Regions from separate parts of the Mesorhizobium sp. P2_H9 genome, predicted to be linked through region 1. Evidence: predicted binding sites of a transcription regulator. Region 1 holds the regulator's gene; each other region holds the start of a gene.
The links. Region 1 encodes PhoB, which activates phosphate uptake and scavenging genes when phosphate is short. Its sites were predicted from a motif close to TGTCATNNANCTGTCAT; they were not measured.
Positions count from the first base shown of each region.

Region 2: a site for PhoB is predicted at 3,862-3,878, ahead of ppk2 (polyphosphate kinase 2). Genes of this name have one in related genera too.
Region 3: a site for PhoB is predicted at 1,557-1,573, ahead of AC1DXN_RS11290 (RNA degradosome polyphosphate kinase). Genes of this name have one in related genera too.
Region 4: a site for PhoB is predicted at 4,193-4,209, ahead of AC1DXN_RS18065 (esterase-like activity of phytase family protein). Genes of this name have one in related genera too.

Region 1 is NZ_JBFUFX010000010.1:120,511-125,750, reverse strand. It holds gene AC1DXN_RS20220 (sugar ABC transporter permease) at 1-395, opposite strand, end outside; gene xylF (D-xylose ABC transporter substrate-binding protein) at 546-1,586, opposite strand; gene AC1DXN_RS20210 (ROK family protein) at 1,859-3,106, shown strand; gene phoB (phosphate regulon transcriptional regulator PhoB) at 3,445-4,134, opposite strand; gene phoU (phosphate signaling complex protein PhoU) at 4,154-4,861, opposite strand; gene pstB (phosphate ABC transporter ATP-binding protein PstB) at 4,903-5,240, opposite strand, start outside.
Region 2 is NZ_JBFUFX010000003.1:428,958-434,197, forward strand. It holds gene AC1DXN_RS08095 (polyhydroxyalkanoate depolymerase) at 1-658, shown strand, start outside; gene AC1DXN_RS08100 (DUF1330 domain-containing protein) at 730-1,056, opposite strand; gene AC1DXN_RS08105 (winged helix-turn-helix transcriptional regulator) at 1,237-1,932, shown strand; gene AC1DXN_RS08110 (dihydrofolate reductase family protein) at 2,032-2,676, shown strand; gene ppk2 (polyphosphate kinase 2) at 2,881-3,801, opposite strand; gene AC1DXN_RS08120 (aldo/keto reductase) at 4,016-5,059, shown strand; gene AC1DXN_RS08125 (glycosyl transferase family 90) at 5,080-5,240, opposite strand, start outside.
Region 3 is NZ_JBFUFX010000005.1:222,840-228,079, forward strand. It holds gene AC1DXN_RS11290 (RNA degradosome polyphosphate kinase) at 1-1,492, opposite strand, end outside; gene AC1DXN_RS11295 (zinc-finger domain-containing protein) at 1,638-1,883, shown strand; gene AC1DXN_RS11300 (FAD-dependent monooxygenase) at 1,903-3,132, shown strand; gene AC1DXN_RS11305 (TIGR02117 family protein) at 3,133-3,801, opposite strand; gene AC1DXN_RS11310 (amino acid ABC transporter ATP-binding protein) at 3,914-4,717, opposite strand; gene AC1DXN_RS11315 (amino acid ABC transporter permease) at 4,738-5,240, opposite strand, start outside.
Region 4 is NZ_JBFUFX010000009.1:170,834-176,073, reverse strand. It holds gene AC1DXN_RS18075 (MATE family efflux transporter) at 94-1,566, opposite strand; gene AC1DXN_RS18070 (L,D-transpeptidase) at 1,737-2,531, shown strand; gene AC1DXN_RS18065 (esterase-like activity of phytase family protein) at 2,609-4,084, opposite strand; gene AC1DXN_RS18060 (ferritin family protein) at 4,319-4,633, shown strand; gene AC1DXN_RS18055 (LacI family DNA-binding transcriptional regulator) at 4,668-5,240, opposite strand, start outside.

The DNA.
Region 1 (5,240 bases):
ATGATCCAGAGCCAGGGATTTCCGAGCTGGAAGCCGATGACGCGAATGAGGAATTCGGCCTGCGCCACGCCCATGATCATGCCGATCACGCCTTCGACGGAACCGACCGAAAGGTCGATGTTGCGCATGACGATGACCAGCACCATGCCGGTCGCCATGATCGCGACCGAGGAGGTCTGCACCGACAGATTCCACAGATTGCGCGGCGTCAGGAAAAGCCCGCCCGACAGGATGTGTATGCCGACCCAGATGACCAGCAGCGCGCCGACCATGCCGAGCATGCGCGTGTCGAGCTCGGTAGCCCTGAGGAACCGCCCGGCGGCGCTGAGTTCGGATGCACGCGCCCGGTCCGCGGCAGTGCTGGCGACCGGCTGATTAGAGGTCGTGTCGGTCATGCTATCCTCCCACCGGTTTGCCGTCTGGCGCGGATGCCGGAACATGGATGCTATTTGCTTTCCGCGGTCATTTGAAGCGGAAAGCCCCTTGAGAAACGCCGCGGCTTTTGGGCCGCGGCGCCGAGATTTGGAACCGATAGCGGTCCGGTTTTAGTTGCAGGCTGCAACGCTGCCAGCAGTGACGCCAGCGCAGACTTCGTCCTTCTTGATCCAGCCGGCATCGATGACGACGTTGAGGTTGTCCTTGGTGATGGCAACCGGGGTCAGGAAGAGCGATTTGACGGTGTTGCCGCCAGGCGTGGTGAAGTCCTTGGCGCCGGCAATGTCTCCGGTCTTCTTGCCGTCGGCCAGCTGCGAGGCGATCTCGGCGGCGTTCTTGCCGAGTTCGCGCGCGTCCTTCCACACCGACACGGTCTGCGTGCCGAGTGCGATGCGGTTCAGCGCGGCGTGGTCGCCGTCCTGGCCCGACACCGGTACGGTTCCGGCCAGGCCCTGCGCCGTCAACGCGGCGACGACGCCGCCGGCGGTGCCGTCATTGGCTGCAACCACCGCATCGACCTTGTTGTCGTTGGCGGTCAGGAACTGTTCCATGTTCTTCTGGGCGTTGGCGGGCAGCCAGCCGTCCGTGTAGGCCTCACCGACATTCTTGATCTTGCCGCCGTCGATGGCTTCCTTCAGCACTTCCATCGAGCCGGCGAACAGGAAATCGGCGTTCGGATCGGCACCGGAGCCCTTGATGAAGACGTAGTTGCCTTCCGGCTTGGCCTTGAACACTTCGCGGGCCTGCATGCGGCCGACTTCCTTGTTGTCGAAGGTCAGGTAGAAGACATCCTTGTTCTCGATCAGACGGTCATAGCCGACGACCGGAATGCCTTCGTCCAGTGCCTTCTGCACCGCCGGGCCGATGGCCGATGCATCCTGCGCAAGGATGATCAGCGCATTGGCGCCCTGCGAAATCAGGCTCTCGACATCGGTCAGCTGCTTGCCGGGATTGGACTGCGCGTCGGCGGAGATATACTTGTCGCCGGCGGCCTCGATCGCCGTCTTCATCGCCGCTTCATCGGTCTTCCAACGCTCTTCCTGGAAGTTCGACCACGAAACGCCAATGACCTTGTCCTTCGCCTGTGCGACCGACGCCAGCGTCAGCGACATGGCGACACCCGCCAGGATGGCGGCTGTGAATCTTTTCATTGTATCCTCCCTGCGCCGCGTGCGGCGCGACCAAACTGGCCCGAAGGCCGGCACAAAGGCTCTATTTTTTCGAGCCTCGAAAAAATACTGATCCAACGTCGGAGCGCTGTCAACATCGATTCTGATGGATTTTGACGTGCCACTGACTTTTTTTCGAGGCTCGCAATAAATAATGACAGGGCTGCCGGCTTCTGCCAATATTTGGCTGGTGTCACCGACTGCCTTCAATATCATGAGAGGCCGCGAGGACGACCGGGAGGAAAGCAAGAAAGATGTCGGTTGGAATCCGCCACGACGATTTGCGCCGCCGCAACCGGGCGATGGTGCTTTCGGCCGTGCGCCGCGCCGGCCAGCCGTCGCGGACCGAGATCGCCGCGACCACCGGCCTCAGCCACTCCACCATATCGGCGATCTCGTCGGACCTGATCGAGGAAGGCATCCTGGCCGAGAGCAAGGCCAGCGAGCCGGTTTCGCTGAAACGCGGCCGGCCGCAAGTCGGTCTCGGGCTCAATCCGGAAGCAGCCGCGGTGATGACCGTGGTGCTGTCGCTGAATTTCCTTTCCGTCGCCGTCATCGACTATGCCGGCCAGGTGGTGGCCGAAGAGCAGCGCCGGCTGGACACGCTGACCATGCCGCGCGACGAACTGATCGGCGAATGTGTCGCCATAGTCAGGCGTCGGCTCGAGGATCCCGACCTCGACACCCACAGCGTTGCCCGCATTGCTATGGGCATCCAAGGCATCACCGATTCGCACGCCCGCGCCATGCTGTGGTCGCCGATCACGCCGCAGACCGACATCGCCTTCGCCGACATACTGGAAGGCGAATTCGGCATTCCGGCCACCATGGAAAACGACTGCAACATGATGGCGGTGGCGCTGCAGTGGCGCGATCCGGTCCGCTACCACGACGATTTCATCGCCATCCTTTTGTCGCACGGCATCGGCATGGGACTGGTGCTGAAGGGCGAGCTGTTCACCGGCACCCATTCATCGGGCGGCGAGTTCGGCCACATGATCCATCGCCCGGGCGGGGCGCTGTGCCGCTGCGGGCGGCGCGGCTGCGTCGAGGCCTATGCCGGCAACTACGCCATCTGGCGCAACGCCAGGCAATTGGGCGAGGACGCCGAGCCGGTCGCCGATGTCAGCGACGCCGACATGCGGGCGCTCGCCGTCGCGGCACGCGAGAAAGACGGGCCGGAGCGCGAGGCCTACCGCAAGGCCGGCGAAGCGCTCGGCTTCGGCCTCGGCAGTCTTTTTGCGCTGATCGATCCCGCGCCGGTCGCCATGGTCGGCGTCAGCGCCGCCGCCTTCGACCTGATCGAACCGGCGCTGCGCGAGGCCATCGCCCAGACCGCCGGCGGCCAGCACTCGAAATCGATCTCCTTCGACACCGAACCGAACGAATTGCCGCTGATCCGCGAAGGCTGCGCCATGCGGGCACTGAGCTTCGTCGACCAGGAGATCTTCGCGCCGGGCGGGCAGGCACGGGCTGGCGCTATCGGGAAAGACGTGGCCTGAGGACGACGTCAATCATTGATGCCGCAGATTGTCGCCGACTTTGGAGATTGGCCGAAGCCGTCCCAACGTCGTCATCCCAGGGCGAAGCAGGAGCGAAGCTCCGTCGCGGAGACCCTGGGATCCATGCCGTGAAATCGGTCAAAGAATTCAACGGGGCAGAATTCTGCACAGTAGCAACGCCTTGAGGTCGCGGCATGGATCCTTGGGTCTGCGCCGCGTCGCTACGCTCCTTGCTTCGCCCAAGAATGACGAAGCCATGAGCGGGCTGAGCCAATCATCGACGTGTGAGGTCCGGGAGTGGACGCATTCAACCAATAAACGCTTCCGCGCCGAGGGACCTAGTCTTCGCGGATCGCATAACCGGCGCCCCGAATGGTTCGGATGACATCTGGCATGCGGCCATTGTTGACCGCCTTGCGCAGCCGGCCGACATGCACGTCCACCGTGCGTTCGTCGATATAGATCGTCTCGCCCCAGACATTGTCGAGCAACTGGCTGCGCGAGAACACCCGGCCAGGATGACGCATCATGAACTCAAGCAGGCGGAATTCGGTCGGCCCGAGCCGGATCTCGCTCTTCTTGCGATAAACCCGGTGCGATTCTCGATCGAGCACGATGTCGCCGACCTTGAGCACGCTGGACAGAACTTCCGGCTTGGCGCGGCGCAGCAGCGCCTTGACCCTGGCCATGAATTCCGGCGTCGAGAACGGCTTGACCAGATAGTCGTCGGCGCCGGTCGACAGGCCGCGCACGCGGTCGCTCTCTTCGCCACGCGCGGTCAGCATGATGATCGGCAGCCGCTCGGTTTCGGGCCGCATCCTGAGACGCCGGCACAGCTCGATGCCGGAAACCGCCGGAACCATCCAGTCCAGCACCAGCAGGTCGGGCACGTTTTCCTGCAGGCGGATCTCAGCTTCGTCGCCGCGCGTCACCACCTCGACCTGGTAGCCTTCGGATTCGAGATTGTAGCGGAGGAGCAGGCCTAGCGGCTCCTCGTCCTCCACCACCATGATGCGTGGCGCGATCATCGACTGGTCAGCCTTGTCGTCATGCCGCCGGCGCGGACATCGCCGTCTCGTCCTGCTTCGGACGATTGGCGGGCAGCTGCGTGCCGGTCAAAACATAATACGCATTTTCGGCGATGTTGGTGACATGGTCGCCGATGCGCTCGAGGTTCTTGGCGCAGAACAGGAGGTGCGTGCACGCGGTGATGTTGCGCGGATCTTCCATCATGTAGGTCAAAAGCTCGCGAAACACCGATGTGTATTTGACGTCGATGCGCTCGTCGTCATTCCTGAGCTTGGCGAGCGCGGCCGCATCGGCGGCGGCATATTCCTCGACCACTCCCTGCACCTGGATAAGCACCAGTTGGGCCATCGCATCGATGGAATGCGACAGGTCGCGCGGCGTGACGCTGAGGCCGACGGTGCCGACGCGCTTGGCGATGTTCTTGGCCAGGTCGCCGATGCGTTCGAGGTCGCCAGCCATGCGGATCGAGCCGACCACTGCGCGCAAATCGTTGGCCATCGGCTGGCGCTTGGCGATCAGCGTGATGGCGCGGTCGTCCAGCTCGCGCTGGCGCGCATCCATGATGGCGTCGTCGGAGACGACGCGCTGTGCAAGGGCGTTGTCCGAATTAAGCAGCGCCTTGGTCGAGCCGCTGACCATCGAGCCAGCGAGATCGCCCATGTCGCGGATCAGCTTGCTGATCTGCCCCAGCTCTTCATCGAAAGATGCGACGGTATGTTCACCCATGATCCTAGTCCTCGTGCCTGAAACTTCGCTGCCGGAACCGCTCAGCCGAACCGGCCGGTAATGTAGTCCTGGGTGCGCTTGTCGTCGGGGTTGGTGAACATCTTGTCGGTGGCGCCCTCCTCGACGAGATAGCCGAGATGGAACATCGCCGTGCGCTGCGACACGCGCGCCGCCTGCTGCATCGAGTGGGTGACGATGACGATCGTGTAGTTCTGGCGCAGTTCGTCGATCAGTTCCTCGACACGGGCGGTGGCGATCGGATCGAGCGCCGAGCAGGGCTCGTCCATCAGGATCACCTCGGGCGACACGGCAATGGCGCGGGCGATGCATAGACGCTGCTGCTGGCCGCCGGAAAGGCCGGTGCCGGGTTCCTGCAAGC
Region 2 (5,240 bases), on a different contig from region 1:
GTCCGAGGACAGGCATCCCGCGACACCGCGCTCGATGACGCTGATGGCGGGGCCGATCGATCCGCGCGAAAGCCCGACCAAGGTCAACGAATTCGCGGTCAGCAAGTCGCTGGCCTGGTTCCAGAGTTCCGTCATCTCGCGTGTGCCGTGGCGGCACGCCGGCGGCGGACGCCGGGTCTATCCGGGCTTTCTCCAGCTTGCCGCGTTCATGGCCATGAACATGGACCGTCACAACAAGGCCCACCAGAAACTCCACGACCATCTGGCGGCCGGCGAGACCGCCGAGGCCGAGAAAATCAAGACCTTCTACGACGAGTATCTGGCGGTGCTCGACCTGACCGAAGAGTTCTATCTCGAAACCATCGACCGGGTGTTCCAGAAGGCGGAGCTCGCGACCGGCACGTTCACTTTCCGTGGCAGCCCGGTCGATCCGGGCGCAATCCGCAACACGGCACTGCTCACCGTCGAGGGCGGGCGCGACGACATCTGCGCCCTTGGCCAGACCTCGGCCGCCCATGAATTGTGCCGCTCGCTGCGCCCGCATCTGAAGCGCCACCATTTGCAGGCCAATGTCGGCCACTACGGCGTCTTCAACGGCAAGCGCTGGGAGCGCGAAATCTATCCGGTCGTGCGCAACCTCATCCTGTCGATGGAATAGTTTTTGCTCGACAGGGCTAGAGACTCTGAAGAGGTAGCCGGAACCCGGAAACGCCGGGTTCCGGCTGTTCCTTACGCCTTGGGCAAATAAGGTATCGTTCCGGCCAGATCGGTATTGTCGATCATCTGGAAGCGGCTGTCGCTGCCGGCCTGACGCGCCGCCACGAACGGAGCGTATTGCGGATCGGTGGTGAAGGCCTCGGCGGCCTGAGCCGAGGGAAACGCCATGATGGCGATGAGGCTGGTGTCCAGCGGCTTGCCCTCAAGCGTCTTCACATTGCCGCTGCGCGCCAGATATCGGCCGCCATGCTTGTGCACGAGATCGTGCACCGAAGCGGCATATGCCGGCACCCACTTGTCGTCCTTCACCTTGATGTCTGCGATCACATAAGCGGTCATTGTCTTTCAAACTCCTCATTGATCGGCACCGGACTGCCCGGTGACGTGACCGCTGCTTCCCACGGCGATGACGCATCCCTCCAGTCACCGAACTGTACCAGGGGGCCCAGTACAGGTTCTGTACTGGCCCCATGATCCGTTTCTGGGTAAGTTCGGTCATCGTTTGTTGGAGACCACCACATGTCGCAAGCCAGATACAAACAGTTCTGCCCGCTCTCGATGGCCGCCGAACTGCTCTGCACTCGCTGGACCATGGTGCTGCTGCGCGAACTGGTGGCGGGATCGACCCGCTTCAACGACCTGCGCCGCGGTGTTCCGAAAATGTCGCCAACCCTTCTGTCGCAACGGCTGAAGGACCTTGAAGCCGGCGGCATTGTCGAGCGCACGGAGGTCAAATCCGAGAAGGGCGTGTTCGAATACCGGCTGACCGAGGCCGGCAGAGATTTGCGCCCGGTGGTCGAAGCGATGGGCTTCTGGGGCCAGAAATGGGTCGAGGCCCGGCTGTCATTGAAGAACCTCGATCCGTCGCTGCTGATGTGGGACATGCGACGCAATCTGAATCCCAGTCCGCTGCCGGACGGGCGGACTGTGATACAGTTCCTGTACCATGACCTGCCGACGTCAAAACGGTCCTGGTGGCTGATCGTCGAGAAGCAGGGTGATGTCGATCTCTGCTGGTATGATCCGGGATTTGACGTCGATCTCTACGTGTCGACGGACCTCTGCACCATGACCTCGATCTGGATGGGGCTGACGACGGTTCACAAGGAGCGCGACAAGATCGGCTTGACCGGCGACCTCGATATCGCCGCCAAAATGCAGATCTGGCTTGGCCTCAGCCCGTTTGCGGTGATGCCGAAGCGTGCTGCGGCGTAACTGACGTCACCGGCCTCTCGACTGACCGCTTGCAATTCGCAATCAGTTTGCTACAAAGAAGGCAATTGCAAATCACAATCGGTTATCTCGGAGGCACTCATGTCAAAGCTGCGCGTCAATGCATTCACCCTGTCGCTCGACGGCTACGGCGCCGGTCCAGACCAGACCCTGCAAAATCCGCTCGGCGTTGGTGGCGAGGAGCTGCACAAATGGATGACAAGCACCCGCAGCTTCCACCAAATGGTCGGCAAGGATGGCGGCACCACCGATGTGGACGACCGCTTCACCGTCCGCAGCTTCGACAATCTCGGCGCCTGGATCCTCGGCCGCAACATGTTCGGGCCGATCCGCGGCGACTGGCCGGACGACAGCTGGAAAGGCTGGTGGGGCACCAATCCGCCCTACCACGTGCCGGTCTTCGTGCTGACGCACTACAAGCGCGACCCTATCGAAATGGAAGGCGGCACCATTTTCCACTTCGTTACCGGCGGCATCCATGATGCGCTCGACCGGGCGAAAACCGCTGCCGCCGGCAAGGATGTCCGCGTCGGCGGCGGCGTCTCCACCATCCGGCAGTATCTCCAGGAGCAGCTCATCGACGAGTTGCATCTGGCGGTTTCGCCGGTGCTGCTCGGCAAGGGTGAGAACCTGTTTGCCGGCCTCGACATGCCCAAGCTAGGCTACCAGTGCAGCGAGCAGACCGCTACGCCGCTCGCGACGCATGTGGTGATCAAGCGGGCGTAATTACAGCTATTTCTCCCCGTCACTATACGGGGAGAAATGCCCGGCAGGGCAATGAGGGGCGGCGCTACCGATCGAAGATTGGACGACTGCGATATGGCGTCGAAATAAGTCCATCCCGGCGATTTGAGCCAGCTGTCGAAGTCAGCGCCGCCCCTCATCCGCCTGCCGGCACCTTCTCCCCGTATAGCGACGGGGAGAAGGGAGCTAGTACTTCTCCGGCACGTAAAGCTCGCGCGGTAGCGTCTGGCGCTCATATTCGGGGTTGAAGACGCGCTCCGGCAGCGTGATCTCCTCGTGCGGGACTTCCTCATAGGGCATTTGCTTGAGCAGATGATCGATGCAGTTCAGCCGTGCCCGCTTCTTGTCGTTGCCTTCGACGATGAACCACGGCGCTTCGGGAATGTTGGTGCGAGCGAAGGTCTCTTCCTTGGCCTTGGTATACTGCTCCCAGCGCACGCGCGACTGCAGGTCCATCGGCGACAGCTTCCACTGCTTCATCGGATCGTGGATGCGCATCAGGAAGCGCATCTGCTGTTCTTCGTCGGTGATGGAGAACCAGTATTTGACAACCGTGACACCGGAGCGGACCAGCATGCGCTCGAATTCCGGCACGTCGCGGAAGAACTCCTCGACCTGATCTGGTTCGGCAAAGCCCATCACGCGCTCGACGCCGGAACGGTTGTACCAGGAGCGGTCGAACAGGACGATCTCGCCACCGGCCGGCAGATGCGGCACGTAGCGCTGAAAGTACCATTGCGACTTCTCGCGCTCGGTCGGCGCTGGCAGTGCCACGACGCGGCAGATGCGCGGATTGAGCCGCTGGGTGATGCGCTTGATGACGCCGCCCTTGCCGGCCGAGTCGCGGCCCTCGAAAATGACCACCAGCTTCTTCTTGTGATAGGCGACCCAGGACTGGAGCTTGATCAACTCGGACTGCAGGGTGATGAGGTCACGAAAATACTGCATGCGATCGATCGAAGGCGGATGCGCGTTCTTGTAGATCTTGGCAATCTCCATCGACAGCGCCGGCTCCGACATTTCCAGTTCGTAGTCTTCGTCGAGCGTGTCGGCCAGCTCCGCTTCAAGCCAATCCCTGGCTGGAGAATTCTGTTTTAACTCGGTCATTTGCGCTGCTCCGCTTGCCGGCTGACATGAAACCCTGAGCCGACTTGATATAGGCCGGTAGTGACGGTTTTATTGCAGCCACCGGACGCCGCAAATCCGCGAGGCATGGTCGATCCGTCGCCGTGGCATGGCGACAAGCCACTCATATTGTCCTACAAATGCCGAACCCGTTCGGGCTCCCCTGCCCTCCCCACCGAAATTGCGAGGATTTGACATGGAATACCGCACGCTTGGCCGTTCCGGCCTGAAAGTTTCGACGCTGACGCTGGGCACCATGACCTTCGGCGGCACCGGGCCGTTCGCCGCCGTCGGCAATTCCGACGTCGCGGAAGCCAGGCGTATCATCGACACCTGCATCGATGCCGGCATCAATCTCATCGACACCGCCAATGTCTATTCGAACGGGCTTTCGGAAGAGATCATCGGCGAAGCGCTCGGCGGCAAGCGCAAGGGCGATGTGCTGATCGCCTCCAAGGCGCGCATGCGGATCGGCAAGGGTCCGAACGACGAAGGCCTGTCGCGCTACCACCTGATCCGCGAGTGCGAGAAGAGCCTGAAGCGCCTCAGGACCGATGTCATCGACATCTATTTCCTGCACGAATGGGACGGCGTGACGCCGCTCGAGGAAACCATCGCCGCGCTCGACACTTTGGTGGCGCAGGGCAAAGTCCGCTATGTCGGCTGCTCCAATTATTCCGGTTGGCAAGTGATGAAGGCGTTGGGGATCAGCGACAGAAGTCATCAGCCGCGTTTCGTCACCCAGCAGATCCACTACACGCTGGAAGCGCGCGAAGCCGAATACGAACTTCTGCCAATCTCGGTCGATCAGGGGCTTGGCGTGCTGGTATGGAGCCCGCTTGCCGGCGGATTGCTGTCGGGCAAGTACAATCGCGACAGCCCTACGGCCCGCCAGCTCAGCGGCTGGTCGGAGCCGCCGATCCGTGATGAGGACCGGCTGTGGCGGATCGTCGACGTGCTGGTCGAGATCGGCAAGAGCCGTGGCGTTTCGGCGGCGCAGGTGGCGCTGGCCTGGCTGCTCGGCCGCCCCGCGGTCAGTTCGCTGGTGATTGGTGGGCGCACCGAAGCGCACTTCAAGGACAACATTGCCGCTGCAAGCCTGGTGCTTGCCGAGGACGAGCGCGCCCGGCTTGACGCCGTCAGCAGGCCGCCCTTGCTCTATCCCTACTGGCACCAGCAGCTCACGGCAAAGGACCGCTTCGGTCCGGCCGATCTGGTCATCGACCGGAGCGGTGTCTGAGCGACCTAGAAGCGCCGGCGCTAGCCCGAGATATAGCGCCAGACCTCGGCGTCGGGCTCGACCTGGCCACTGAGCACGAAATATTTGTAGAGCACGAGCAGCGAGATCGCCTGCTCGGTCTGCTCGTTGCAAAACTTTCGGCAATAGGCGTTGGCGGCGGCAATGATGCGTTCGGCCTCCG
Region 3 (5,240 bases), on a different contig from region 1:
CATCGCGCGCAATGGTCGGATCGGTGGTGAAGAAGGACAGGTCGGTGTAGATGCGCGCGGTGACCGGATGGTAGTTGCCGGTGCCGAGATGCACGTAGTTGCGCAGCTTGCCGTCCTCGCGCCGCACCACAAGCGACATTTTGGCGTGGGTCTTCAGTTCGAGGAAACCGAACACGACCTGGACGCCGGCGCGCTCGAGGTCGCGCGCCCAGCGGATGTTGGCCTCCTCGTCGAAGCGCGCCTTGAGCTCGACCAGCGCTGTCACCGACTTGCCGGCCTCGGCGGCGTCGACCAGCGCCCGCACGATCGGGCTGTCGTTTGAGGTGCGATACAGCGTCTGCTTGATCGCCACCACTTCCGGGTCGGCCATCGCCTGGCGAAGGAACTGCACCACCACGTCGAAGGATTCGTAAGGGTGGTGAACGACGATGTCCTTCTCGCGGATGGCGGCGAAACAGTCGCCGCCATGCTCGCGGATGCGTTCGGGAAAGCGCGGATTGTAGGGCGTGAACTTGAGGTCGTCGCGGGCCACGGCGACGATTTCGGAGATCTGGCTGAGCGCCAGCGGACCGGTCAGAACGCTGATGCGGCTCGACGACACGCCAAGCTCGCCGGCGACGAAGTCGCGCAACTCGCTGGGCATCAACCTGTCGAACTCGATGCGGATGACCGAGCCGCGGCGGCGGCGCTTCAGCGCCGTCTCGAACAGGCGCACGAGATCCTCGGACTCTTCCTCGACCTCGATATCACTGTCGCGGATGATGCGGAATGTGCCGGAGCCCTTGACCTCGTAGCCGGGGAACAGCTTGCCGATATAGAGGCCGACCGCCTCTTCGAGCGGGATGAAGCGGACATGATGCTTGCGGTCGGGCAGACGGATAAAGCGCTTCAATGCAACCGGCAGGCGCAACAGCGCGCTCATCTCCTCGCCATTCTTGCGATGACGCAGTTGCAGCGCCATCGAGAAACCGAGATTGGGAATGAACGGGAACGGGTGCGCTGGGTCGATCGATAGCGGGGTCAGCACCGGAAACACCTGCTCCTGGAAATGGTCTTCCAGCCAGACCTTCTCGTCCTTGGTCAGGGCGTCGCGGGCGATGCTCTCTATGCCTTCCTTGTTGAGCAGCAGCATCAGCGCCGAAAGGCTCTTCTGCTGGTCCTCCTGCAGGCGCTCGACCTCACGCAGCAATTGTTCGAGCTGCTGCTCCGGCGTGCGGCCGTCCGGGCTCTTGAGCGTGATGCCCTCGCGCACCTGGCCGGCGAGACCGGCGACGCGGACCATGAAGAACTCATCGAGATTGGCTGCCGAGATCGACAGGAAGCGGACGCGTTCGAGCAGCGGATGATTGAGGTTCAGCGATTCTTCGAGAACGCGGCGGTTGAATTGCAGCCAGGAAAACTCGCGGTTGACGAAACGGTCGGGGTTGCCGCCTTCGGAGCTGGCCTTCTCCACGGTGGTGAATTCGCTCTGTACCGGCTTCAGTTCGTTCATGGTTCCTGCTCTTCTCGACTGCTCAGCCGGTTAACCGGCTTAACTTATCCTGTGACAGGCTTTTGCGACAGTTTCATTTCATCGATCTTGCAAAGAGACGGGTTATGATCCAGATGCAATTCTACGAGAGAGCAAGGAGACGACGATGGCAGGCGGTTCCATTCCCCATTTCCAGAACGATGCGGGCCACGCGGCGATCGACATCGGCGTTAGGGAATTCATGTGCACCGGCGCCAATCCGCCTTTCGACCATCCGCATGTGTTTCTCGACATGGGCGACGACGATGAAAAAGTCTGCCCCTATTGCTCGACGCTCTATCGCTATTCGTCAAAGCTGAAGGCAACGGAAACGGCGCCGGCCGGGTGCCTGTATATCGACCAGGCCGCCTGATTCTTTCGCGACGATCCCAATGAGCGACATGCAGTCCCGGCAGATCGTTATCGCCGGGGCGGGTGTTGCGGGGCTGACCGCTGCCCTAGCGTTCGCCGAGCGCGGCTATCCGATAAAGCTGTTCGAACAAGCGCCGCGCCTCGAAGCGGCTGGCGCCGGCATCCAGCTTTCCCCCAACGCAACGCGCATCCTTCGCCAGCTCGGCGTGCTCGACCGGCTGTCGCCGGCAGCGGTGCGGCCGGAGGCGGTCGTGCTTAGGGATGCAGGAACATTGCGCGAATTGGCGCGCGTCCCGCTTGGCGACTTGGCCGAAAAGCGCTGGCAGGCCCCCTACCTCGTCGCTCACCGCGCCGATCTGCAAAACGCGCTGATGGCGCGCGTGGCGGAATTGCCTGGCATCAAGCTTGTCACCGGCGCGCGCGTCAGCGGCGTCGCCAAGGGGCCGCATGGCCTCATCGCAACGACTGAGATTGGCGACAAGAGCGTCGAGGCCGAGGGGTTCCTGCTGATCGGCGCCGATGGTGTCTGGTCGGCGACCCGTGCTGCTGCCGGGTTTTCGTCCAGAAACCGGTTTTCGGGCGAACTCGCCTGGCGCGCCACGGTCAGCGCCGACAGCGCCGCCGGAAAAGCCTTCGCGGCGATCGCTGCAACCGACTGCGTCACCACCTTCCTGCATCCCGGCTTCCACCTCGTAGCCTACCCCGTCAGCAAAGGCACCGCCTTCAACCTTGCTGCGTTCACCAAGGGTGAGATCATCGCCGAGGGTTGGTCCGGCAATGCCGACGTCAAGATCCTCACCAGCGCCATGCGCGGCACGGCGCCGGCACTGGCCCGGCTGGTCGAAGAAGCCGGGCCGTGGACGGCGTGGCCGATCCATACAGTGGACCAGCGCCAGCCCTGGACGACGTCGGATGGCATCGCGCTGATCGGCGATGCGGCGCATGCGATGACGCCGTTTGCCGCACAGGGCGCGGCGATGGCGATCGAGGATGCCGCAACGCTTGCCGGCTTCGTCGCCGCCTTGCCTGCCGATCTCCAGGGTGCGCTTGCCGCGTGGGAACAGGAACGGCGTCCGCGTGTAGCAAAAGTTGCCCGCCGTGGCGCCGTCAACCGGCTCGCCTGGCATGCTGCGGGGCCGGTGGCGATGGCCCGCAATCTGTTCCTGGCGACGCGCTCGTCCGAAAAGCTCGCCTCAGACCTGGACTGGCTCTATGGCTGGCGGGTGCCCGAAACCGTCGGACGTCGATAGCTAATCATAAAGCCGCATCGACAGGCCGAGCGAGACCGGCAACGGGTTCCACCAGCCGGTGCGCAGGCCGGCTGTGCGCAAGGCCGCCGCCGTCCAGGTGTTGCAGCCGACCAGTGCATTGAAATGGCCATTGGCTTCATAAAAGCCGTCATATCTGGAATAGGCCGCATCCGGGACAAGGATCGGTCCGTTCGGCCCTTGCTGGAAGCTCGCTTCGATGAAATCGAGCAGCGCAGCAAAACGCTCCTCGCCGATGTCGAAGCCGGTGACGTCGGGACGCGGTTCGGCGATGTCGCCGACGATATCGACATGCATGACCGAGGCATCCAGCGTCAACGCCTTTAGCACCGGCACCGCTTTCAGTTCGGACCAGGTCGGCGTCTCCAGATAGAAAGCGCGGCCGCCCCAGCCGAAGACGATGTAGCGAACTTCAGCACCATCGGCCGGAATGCCGGCATCGACAAGGAAATGGAAGCGCTGACGCACGCGGTCATCGACCGGAATGGCGATATCGGTGTGGATCGGGTTTTTCAGCACGAGGATATGCCGCGTCGCGGCGGCGCTGGCATTGGCCGTCCGCCACAGCGGGCGCGGCACCAGTGTACCCAGCGCCATGGCAAGCGCTGCCAGGACGATGAACAGGCCAAGGATGCGCCCGAGCTTCTTCATCGATGGCGTCCTTGCGCCCTGCCGCTACACAACGAACACTGCCTCAGCCGATCCATACGAAAAAGAGCCCGGCCGGGTTTCCGGCCGGGCTCTTCGTTTCGCATTGAAATCGTCAGTGCAGGATCTGCGACAGGAACAGCTTCGTCCGCTCATGGCGCGGGTGATCGAAGAACTCGGCCGGCGTGTTCTGTTCGACGATCTGGCCCTGGTCCATGAAGATCACCCGGTTGGCAACCTTGCGGGCAAAGCCCATTTCGTGGGTGACGCACAGCATGGTCATGCCCTCTTCGGCGAGGCCCACCATCGTCTCCAGCACTTCCTTGATCATTTCCGGGTCGAGTGCCGAGGTCGGCTCGTCGAACAGCATGATGCGCGGGTTCATGCACAGTGAACGGGCAATCGCCACGCGCTGCTGCTGGCCGCCTGAGAGCTGACCTGGATATTTGTTGGCCTGCTCCGGGATTTTCACACGCTTGAGGAAGTGCATGGCGATTTCCTCGGCCTGCTTCTTCGGTGTCTTGCGCACCCAGATCGGCGCCAGCGTGCAGTTCTCCAGGATGGTCAGATGCGGGAACAGGTTGAAGTGCTGGAACACCATGCCGACCTCGCGGCGCACCTCGTCGATCTTCTTCAGATCGTTGGTCAGCTCCTTGCCGTCGACGATGATCTTGCCCTTCTGGTGTTCTTCCAGCCGGTTGATGCAGCGGATCATCGTCGATTTGCCGGAGCCCGAAGGACCGCAGATGACGATGCGCTCGCCGCGCATGACCTTCAGGTTGATGTCCTTCAGCACATGGAATTCGCCGTACCATTTGTGCATGGCGATGATGTCGATGGCGACATCGGTGGTCGAGATGTGCATCTTCTTGGCATCGACCTTGATCTCTTCCGCGCTGACCGCATTTTCTATGACCATGGCAGGGTCCCCTTTTGTTTTTAGCGTTTGTGGCCGGTGTCGAGCCGGCGTTCCGTGTACATTGAATAGCGCGACATGCCGAAGCAGAACAGCCAGAAGACGAAGGCCGCGAACACCAGGCCGGACTTCGCCGTTACCGGCGTTGCCCAGTTGGGGTCGGAGAAGTTCTGTTTGACGATGCCGAGCAGGTCGAACATCGAAATGATCGAGACCAGGCTGGAGTCCTTGAACATGCCGATGAAGGTGTTGACGATGCCTGGAATGACCAGCTTCAGCGCCTGCGGCATGACGACGAAATACATTTTCTGCCAGTAGCCGAGGCCGAGCGAATCGGCGCCTTCATACTGGCCTTTCGGAATGGCCTGCAGGCCACCGCGTACCACCTCGGCCATGTAGGCGGCCGAGAACAGCGACACGCCGATCAGCGCGCGCAGGAACTTGTCGAAGGTGACGCCGGCCGGCAGGAAAAGCGGCAGCATGACGCTGGCCATGAACAGGACGGTGATCAGCGGTACGCCGCGCA
Region 4 (5,240 bases), on a different contig from region 1:
TGTGCTCCCCTCAAATCATTTTGAAATCTACGCAATGGCCGGATGCACCGCTACCCGCCATGTGGCTGGGCGAACCGGCTGGCGCCAAACCATTCAGCCGTTTGGTGTCTCGGGCGTAATATTGGCGCGCTGGCGCGGTATGCCAAGGCCGGTGTCGGGCGGCTCACCGGCCGCCGGCCTGTCCTCGATCATGTGCATGGTGCGCCAGCGGCCGAAGCGGTAGTAGGCGGCGGCGAGCAGCAGCGAGGTGATCGATCCCGCGGGAAAGCTCCACCACAGCGCTTCCTCGCCGATCACGCTACGCATGAAATAGGCAAAGCCGGTGCGCACGATCAGTACCGAGATCACCAGGATGATCAGCGGCGGTATCACCGCACCGGTGGCGCGCACGGTGGCGAACAGCACGATGGTGATGCCGAACAGGATGAACGACCAGGAGGCGACTTTGTTGATGTGGGCGGCGATCTCGATCGCAGCGCTGTCACTGGAGAGGAACAGGCTAAGCACCGAACGGTCGAAAACAAACAGCACGGCGACCAGGGCGCCGGTCAAAACCAGATTGAAACCGACGCCGGAAGCGGCGATGCGGCCGATCCGGTCCCAGCGCCCTGCGCCGACATTTTGCGCCGCCATCGAGGACACCGCCGCGCCGATGGCCAGCGCCGGCATCTGGATATAGGTCCACAGCTGCGCGGCGATGCCGTAGGCGGCGGCGACCTGCGAGCCATAGGAGTTGACCATGCCCATCACGGTCAGCGCTGCCGCCGAGATGACGATCATCTGCAGGCCCATCGGCACGCCCTTGAAGACGACGATGCGCAGCAGCGCCGGGTCCGGCCGCAGCAAGGCCAGGTTGGCGCCGGCGAGCCTGAGCGGGTGCTTGCGCGCATAGAGCACGACGAGGATGGCAATCACGCTCACCGTCTGGCCGATCAGTGTCGAGGTGGCCGAGCCGGCAATGCCGAGCTCGGGGAAGGGGCCGATGCCGCGGATGAGCAGCGGGTTCAAGACGATGTCGAGCACGACCGCGAGCGCCATGAAGAAAAACGGCGTGCGCGAATCGCCGGCGCCGCGCAGCACCGTCATGACGAAGGACAACAGGTTCATCATCGGCACGGCAACGAAGATGATGCGCAGATAGGAGCGGGCCAACGGCAGCGCGTCGGCCGGCGTGCCCAGCGTGTTGAGGATGGCATCAACCCAGATCCAGCCGCAGACCGCGAACACCACCGAGACGATGAAGAAAAAAGTGGCGCTGGTGCCGACGATGCGCCGCGCCTCCGGCAGATCACGCGCGCCGACCGATTGCGCCACCAGGATGGTCGCCGCCATGCCGATGCCGAACACCGTGCCGAGGATCAGGAACAGCACCAGATTGGCATTGGACGTCGCGGTCAGCGCCGATTCGCCGAGGAAGCGGCCGACCCAGACGGCGTTGATCGAGCCGTTAAGCGACTGTAGCACGTTGGAGCCGAGCACCGGCAGCGCGAACAGCAGCAGCGTGCGCGGGATCGGGCCGCTGGTCAGGTCGCCGGTGCGCCGGCGCGCGGGTATCTTTTCGTCCATGGTGGGCTGCTCGGCGCTGTCTCAGTCCGGTCGCAATGATCGCCGATTTAACGGACAAGGTCGATGCGGCATCGGAACATTCCGCTTTGCGCGCCTGCGCCAATCAGGTTCTCAAAGCATTCGGAATGGGATATGGATCGTCGCCGCGTGGGACGCAAATCGGGGGGATCATGTCCGACAATCCGCTTTTTTCTGAGCGCCTGAATCGGCGCGCGTTTCTGGGGGCATCCGCCTTGGGTGCTGCATCCGTGGCGCTTTCGGCCTGCACAACGACGGACGTGGCGCCGCCGCCGGTGGTGGCGCCGCCGCCGCCAAGCGATTCGGCTTTCGGCGCTGCCGAAAGCATGTACGCGGCACGCGTCGACGAGGGCTACCAACTGCCGGCGATCCCGATATCCAAGCTCGATCCGAAGTTCGTGCGCCAGATCGTGGACGATCCGACCGGAGAAAAGCCCGGCACCATCGTCGTCGATACGTCGGAGCACTTCCTCTATCTGGTGCGCGACGGCGGCAAGGCCATCCGCTACGGCGTCAGCCTCGGCAAGGCCGGTTTCGGCTGGACCGGCACCGCTGTCGTTCAGGCGCGCAAGAAGTGGCCGGTGTGGACGCCACCGCCAGAAATGATCCAGCGCCGGCCGGAACTGGCGAAATACAAGGACGGCATGCCGCCGGGACCGCAGAGCCCGCTCGGCGCCCGTGCGCTCTATCTGTTCCGTGACGGCAAGGACACGATGTACCGGCTGCACGGCACGCCGGAGTGGGATTCCATTGGCAAGAACGCATCGTCGGGCTGCGTGCGCTTCATGAACCAGGACATCATCGACCTCTACAGCCGGGTCAACGGCGTAACCCAGGTCCATGTGCGCGAGACCTTCTCGGTCGCCGGGGAGAACTCCGCCGTGTCGAACAGGACCGCCGAGCCGATCGATGCGGGCGTGCCGAGGGATGCCGAGATTCTGAAGTAAGTTTCTCAGCGGTATCGCTGATCGCCGAGAAAAAAGCGGACTCGCCCGGCGCGTCCGCTTTTTTCCATTGTATCCGACTACTTCTTGGCGAGGCCCGGAAGCGTGACCTGATAGACCAGGAACATGGTGTCGACATCGGCGCCGTCCTCGGCCTTGTAGGGCGCGCCGACCTGGAAGCCGTCCTGGCTGAGGAAGTCGTTGTCGTTGGCGACGAACAGAAAATAGTCGTCGGGCAATTTCGGATCCAGCACGCTGACCACCGACATCGCCTCCCACTTCTCCGAGAGGTTGTTCTTGTCGTTGGGTTTGCCATTGTGCAGGCCGAAGCGGCCGAGTTCGCCCTTGTCGTTGATGTCGATGAACGGCGTCAGCCTGGCCGGCGTCACCGAGGGGTCAAGCACGCCTTTGGGCGCCACCGGCTTGTCGGCAGCGTCGAAAACGCTACCGGCGATATCGGTCGCCGCGGCGAGATCGACGATGTTGATCTCGCGTGGAAGCGAGGTGTCGCCTTTCAGCCCCTGGCCGTTGTTGCTGTCGCGCGTGATCATCAGAAAGGTCTGGTCGGACAGCGCGACGATCTCGCTTTGCGCGGCGATCTTGGTCTTGCCCTTGGCGTCGGTGAACACCGGCAGCGGCACGATATATTCATGCGCCAGTTTGAGGTGGGCGAGGGCGGAGGCGTCATAGACCAGCGCGCGGGTGTTCTGGCGCGTCGAGCCAGAATCGCCGCCATCCTGCCGCGGCGCCGATTGCAGGACGGCGATGAGGAACTTGCCGTCCGGTGTCAGCGCCATGCCTTCGAGGCCTTGGTTGTTCTGACGGCCGGTGTCGGGATCCTTCGGATCGGGCTCGGCCGCACCCGGGCCCGGATTGTCGGACGCGAAATTCGGCGCGCCATGGCGCATCGGCACCAGGGCGGCCGGCGGCTGCGTGGCCGACAGAAGGTGTCCGTCGGCCGAGAAGCGGTAGATGTTGGGGCCGTATTCGTCGGAGATGAACATCGTGCCGTCCGGCAGCCGCGCGATCGCCTCGTTGTCGAGCGCCAGCTTGCCGTTGACCTCGGGCAGGATCGGCAGGTCGCCGCTTGCCGCGCGAACGCCGTTGAGCGGGTCGAGGCCGGTGGCGTCAGCACCCTTGTCGTCGGTCAAAAGCATGGTGTCGGCGAGCGTCGCCTTGACGCCCGTCTGTTCCTGTCCGGCCGCAGCAGCGGCACCGGGTGCCACCGGCGTGAACTCGATGCCGATCGTGTTGAGGCGCGGCCGGTAGTCGGTGGTGCCGACGACGTTGTAGCCGCGGTCCGGCAGCAGCCACAGCGAGCCCCTGTAGCCGTCGGCGTCATGCGTCCAGCCAGCGGTGTCGATCGACATGCCGGAGCCGGAGCCGAACGTCTCGCCGAACTTGTCCTTCAGGTTGGCCGGGATGCGGCCGACGCCGACCAGCCCCTTGTTGACGAGGCCGCCGATGGTGGCGGTGCCGTCGGCCAGCGTCGGCGTCACGGCGCCGAACAGCGCCAGCGCGACGCCGAGCGACAGGGTTCGGTGCGAGTTTTTCATGATTATCCTCTTTGCGACAAAGCCGGAGCGGCCAAAACCCGAAAGGACTCCACGTCGCATCGGACGATGCCGCGAGCCCTTTTCCCGGAAGCGGTCTAGGACGCGAACATGATACTGGCGTGACAGGGGCGGGCTCGTTGGCAGCCGGAACCATTCTCCATTCTGATCCGTTGCAACGAAGCCTGGTGCCGCTTCGCGTGATCGGCCGGGCTATGGGATCAGGAAGGGACAGAAATGGGTTTCGATCAGTATCACGAGCCGCCGGAAGAACTGTCGCAGAAGGTGCGAACCTTTGCCCGCATGATCACCTCGCTGATCGAGGAGGCGGAGGCGATCGGCTGGTACGAACAGCGCATGTCGGTGGAAAAAGACCCTCAGGCCAAGGCGATCATGAAGAACGCGCAAGGCGAGGAATTCAAGCATTTCGGCATGGATCTGGAATTCCTGCTGCGTCAGAAGACGGACTGGCGCGCGGAATTGAAGGAGATACTGTTCACCACTGGCGATATTGTGAAGGCTGGCGAGAGGGGCGAGAAGAAGGTGGATTGAGCTACCGGCCTTAGCCACCAGCCGCTGCTCCAGATCAATCGCTGTCGCGCGCGACCAACTCCAGCGGCCAGACCTCGCGGATGAGGCGCGGGCCGTCCGGGCCGGCGAAGGCCGGGATCGAGGCCAGCAGAATCTCGGCGAGCCTTTGGCCCATCGGCTCCAGCGCCGGGCGGAAGGCGGTCAGCGCCGGTGAGAAGTAGCGGCAGAGCGGCGTGTCGACGATGACGGTCACCGCCATGTCGTGACCGGGCTTGATGCCCATCTCGGCCAACGCCTTGCAGCCGCCAAGCGCCATCGCGTCATTGTTGAAGATGATGGCGGTCGGCTTGGCGTGCATGACCTGCGGTGTCACCTCGTAGCCGCCGGCCTCGTTGATGAAGCCGGAGGCAATCAGGGCGGGGTCGACCTCGATGCCATGCCGCCGCAGGGCCTTGCGATAGCCGTCGAGAAACAGATAGCCGAAATTGAGGTCAAGCGACGGGCGGATGGCGGCGATGCGGCGGTGGCCGCGCGCCACCAGCCGGTCGACCGCCTCGGCACCGGCCTTTTCGAAGTCAAGGTCGAGGCTGGGATAGGATTTGGCGCCGGAGCGGCTGCGGCCGAGCGT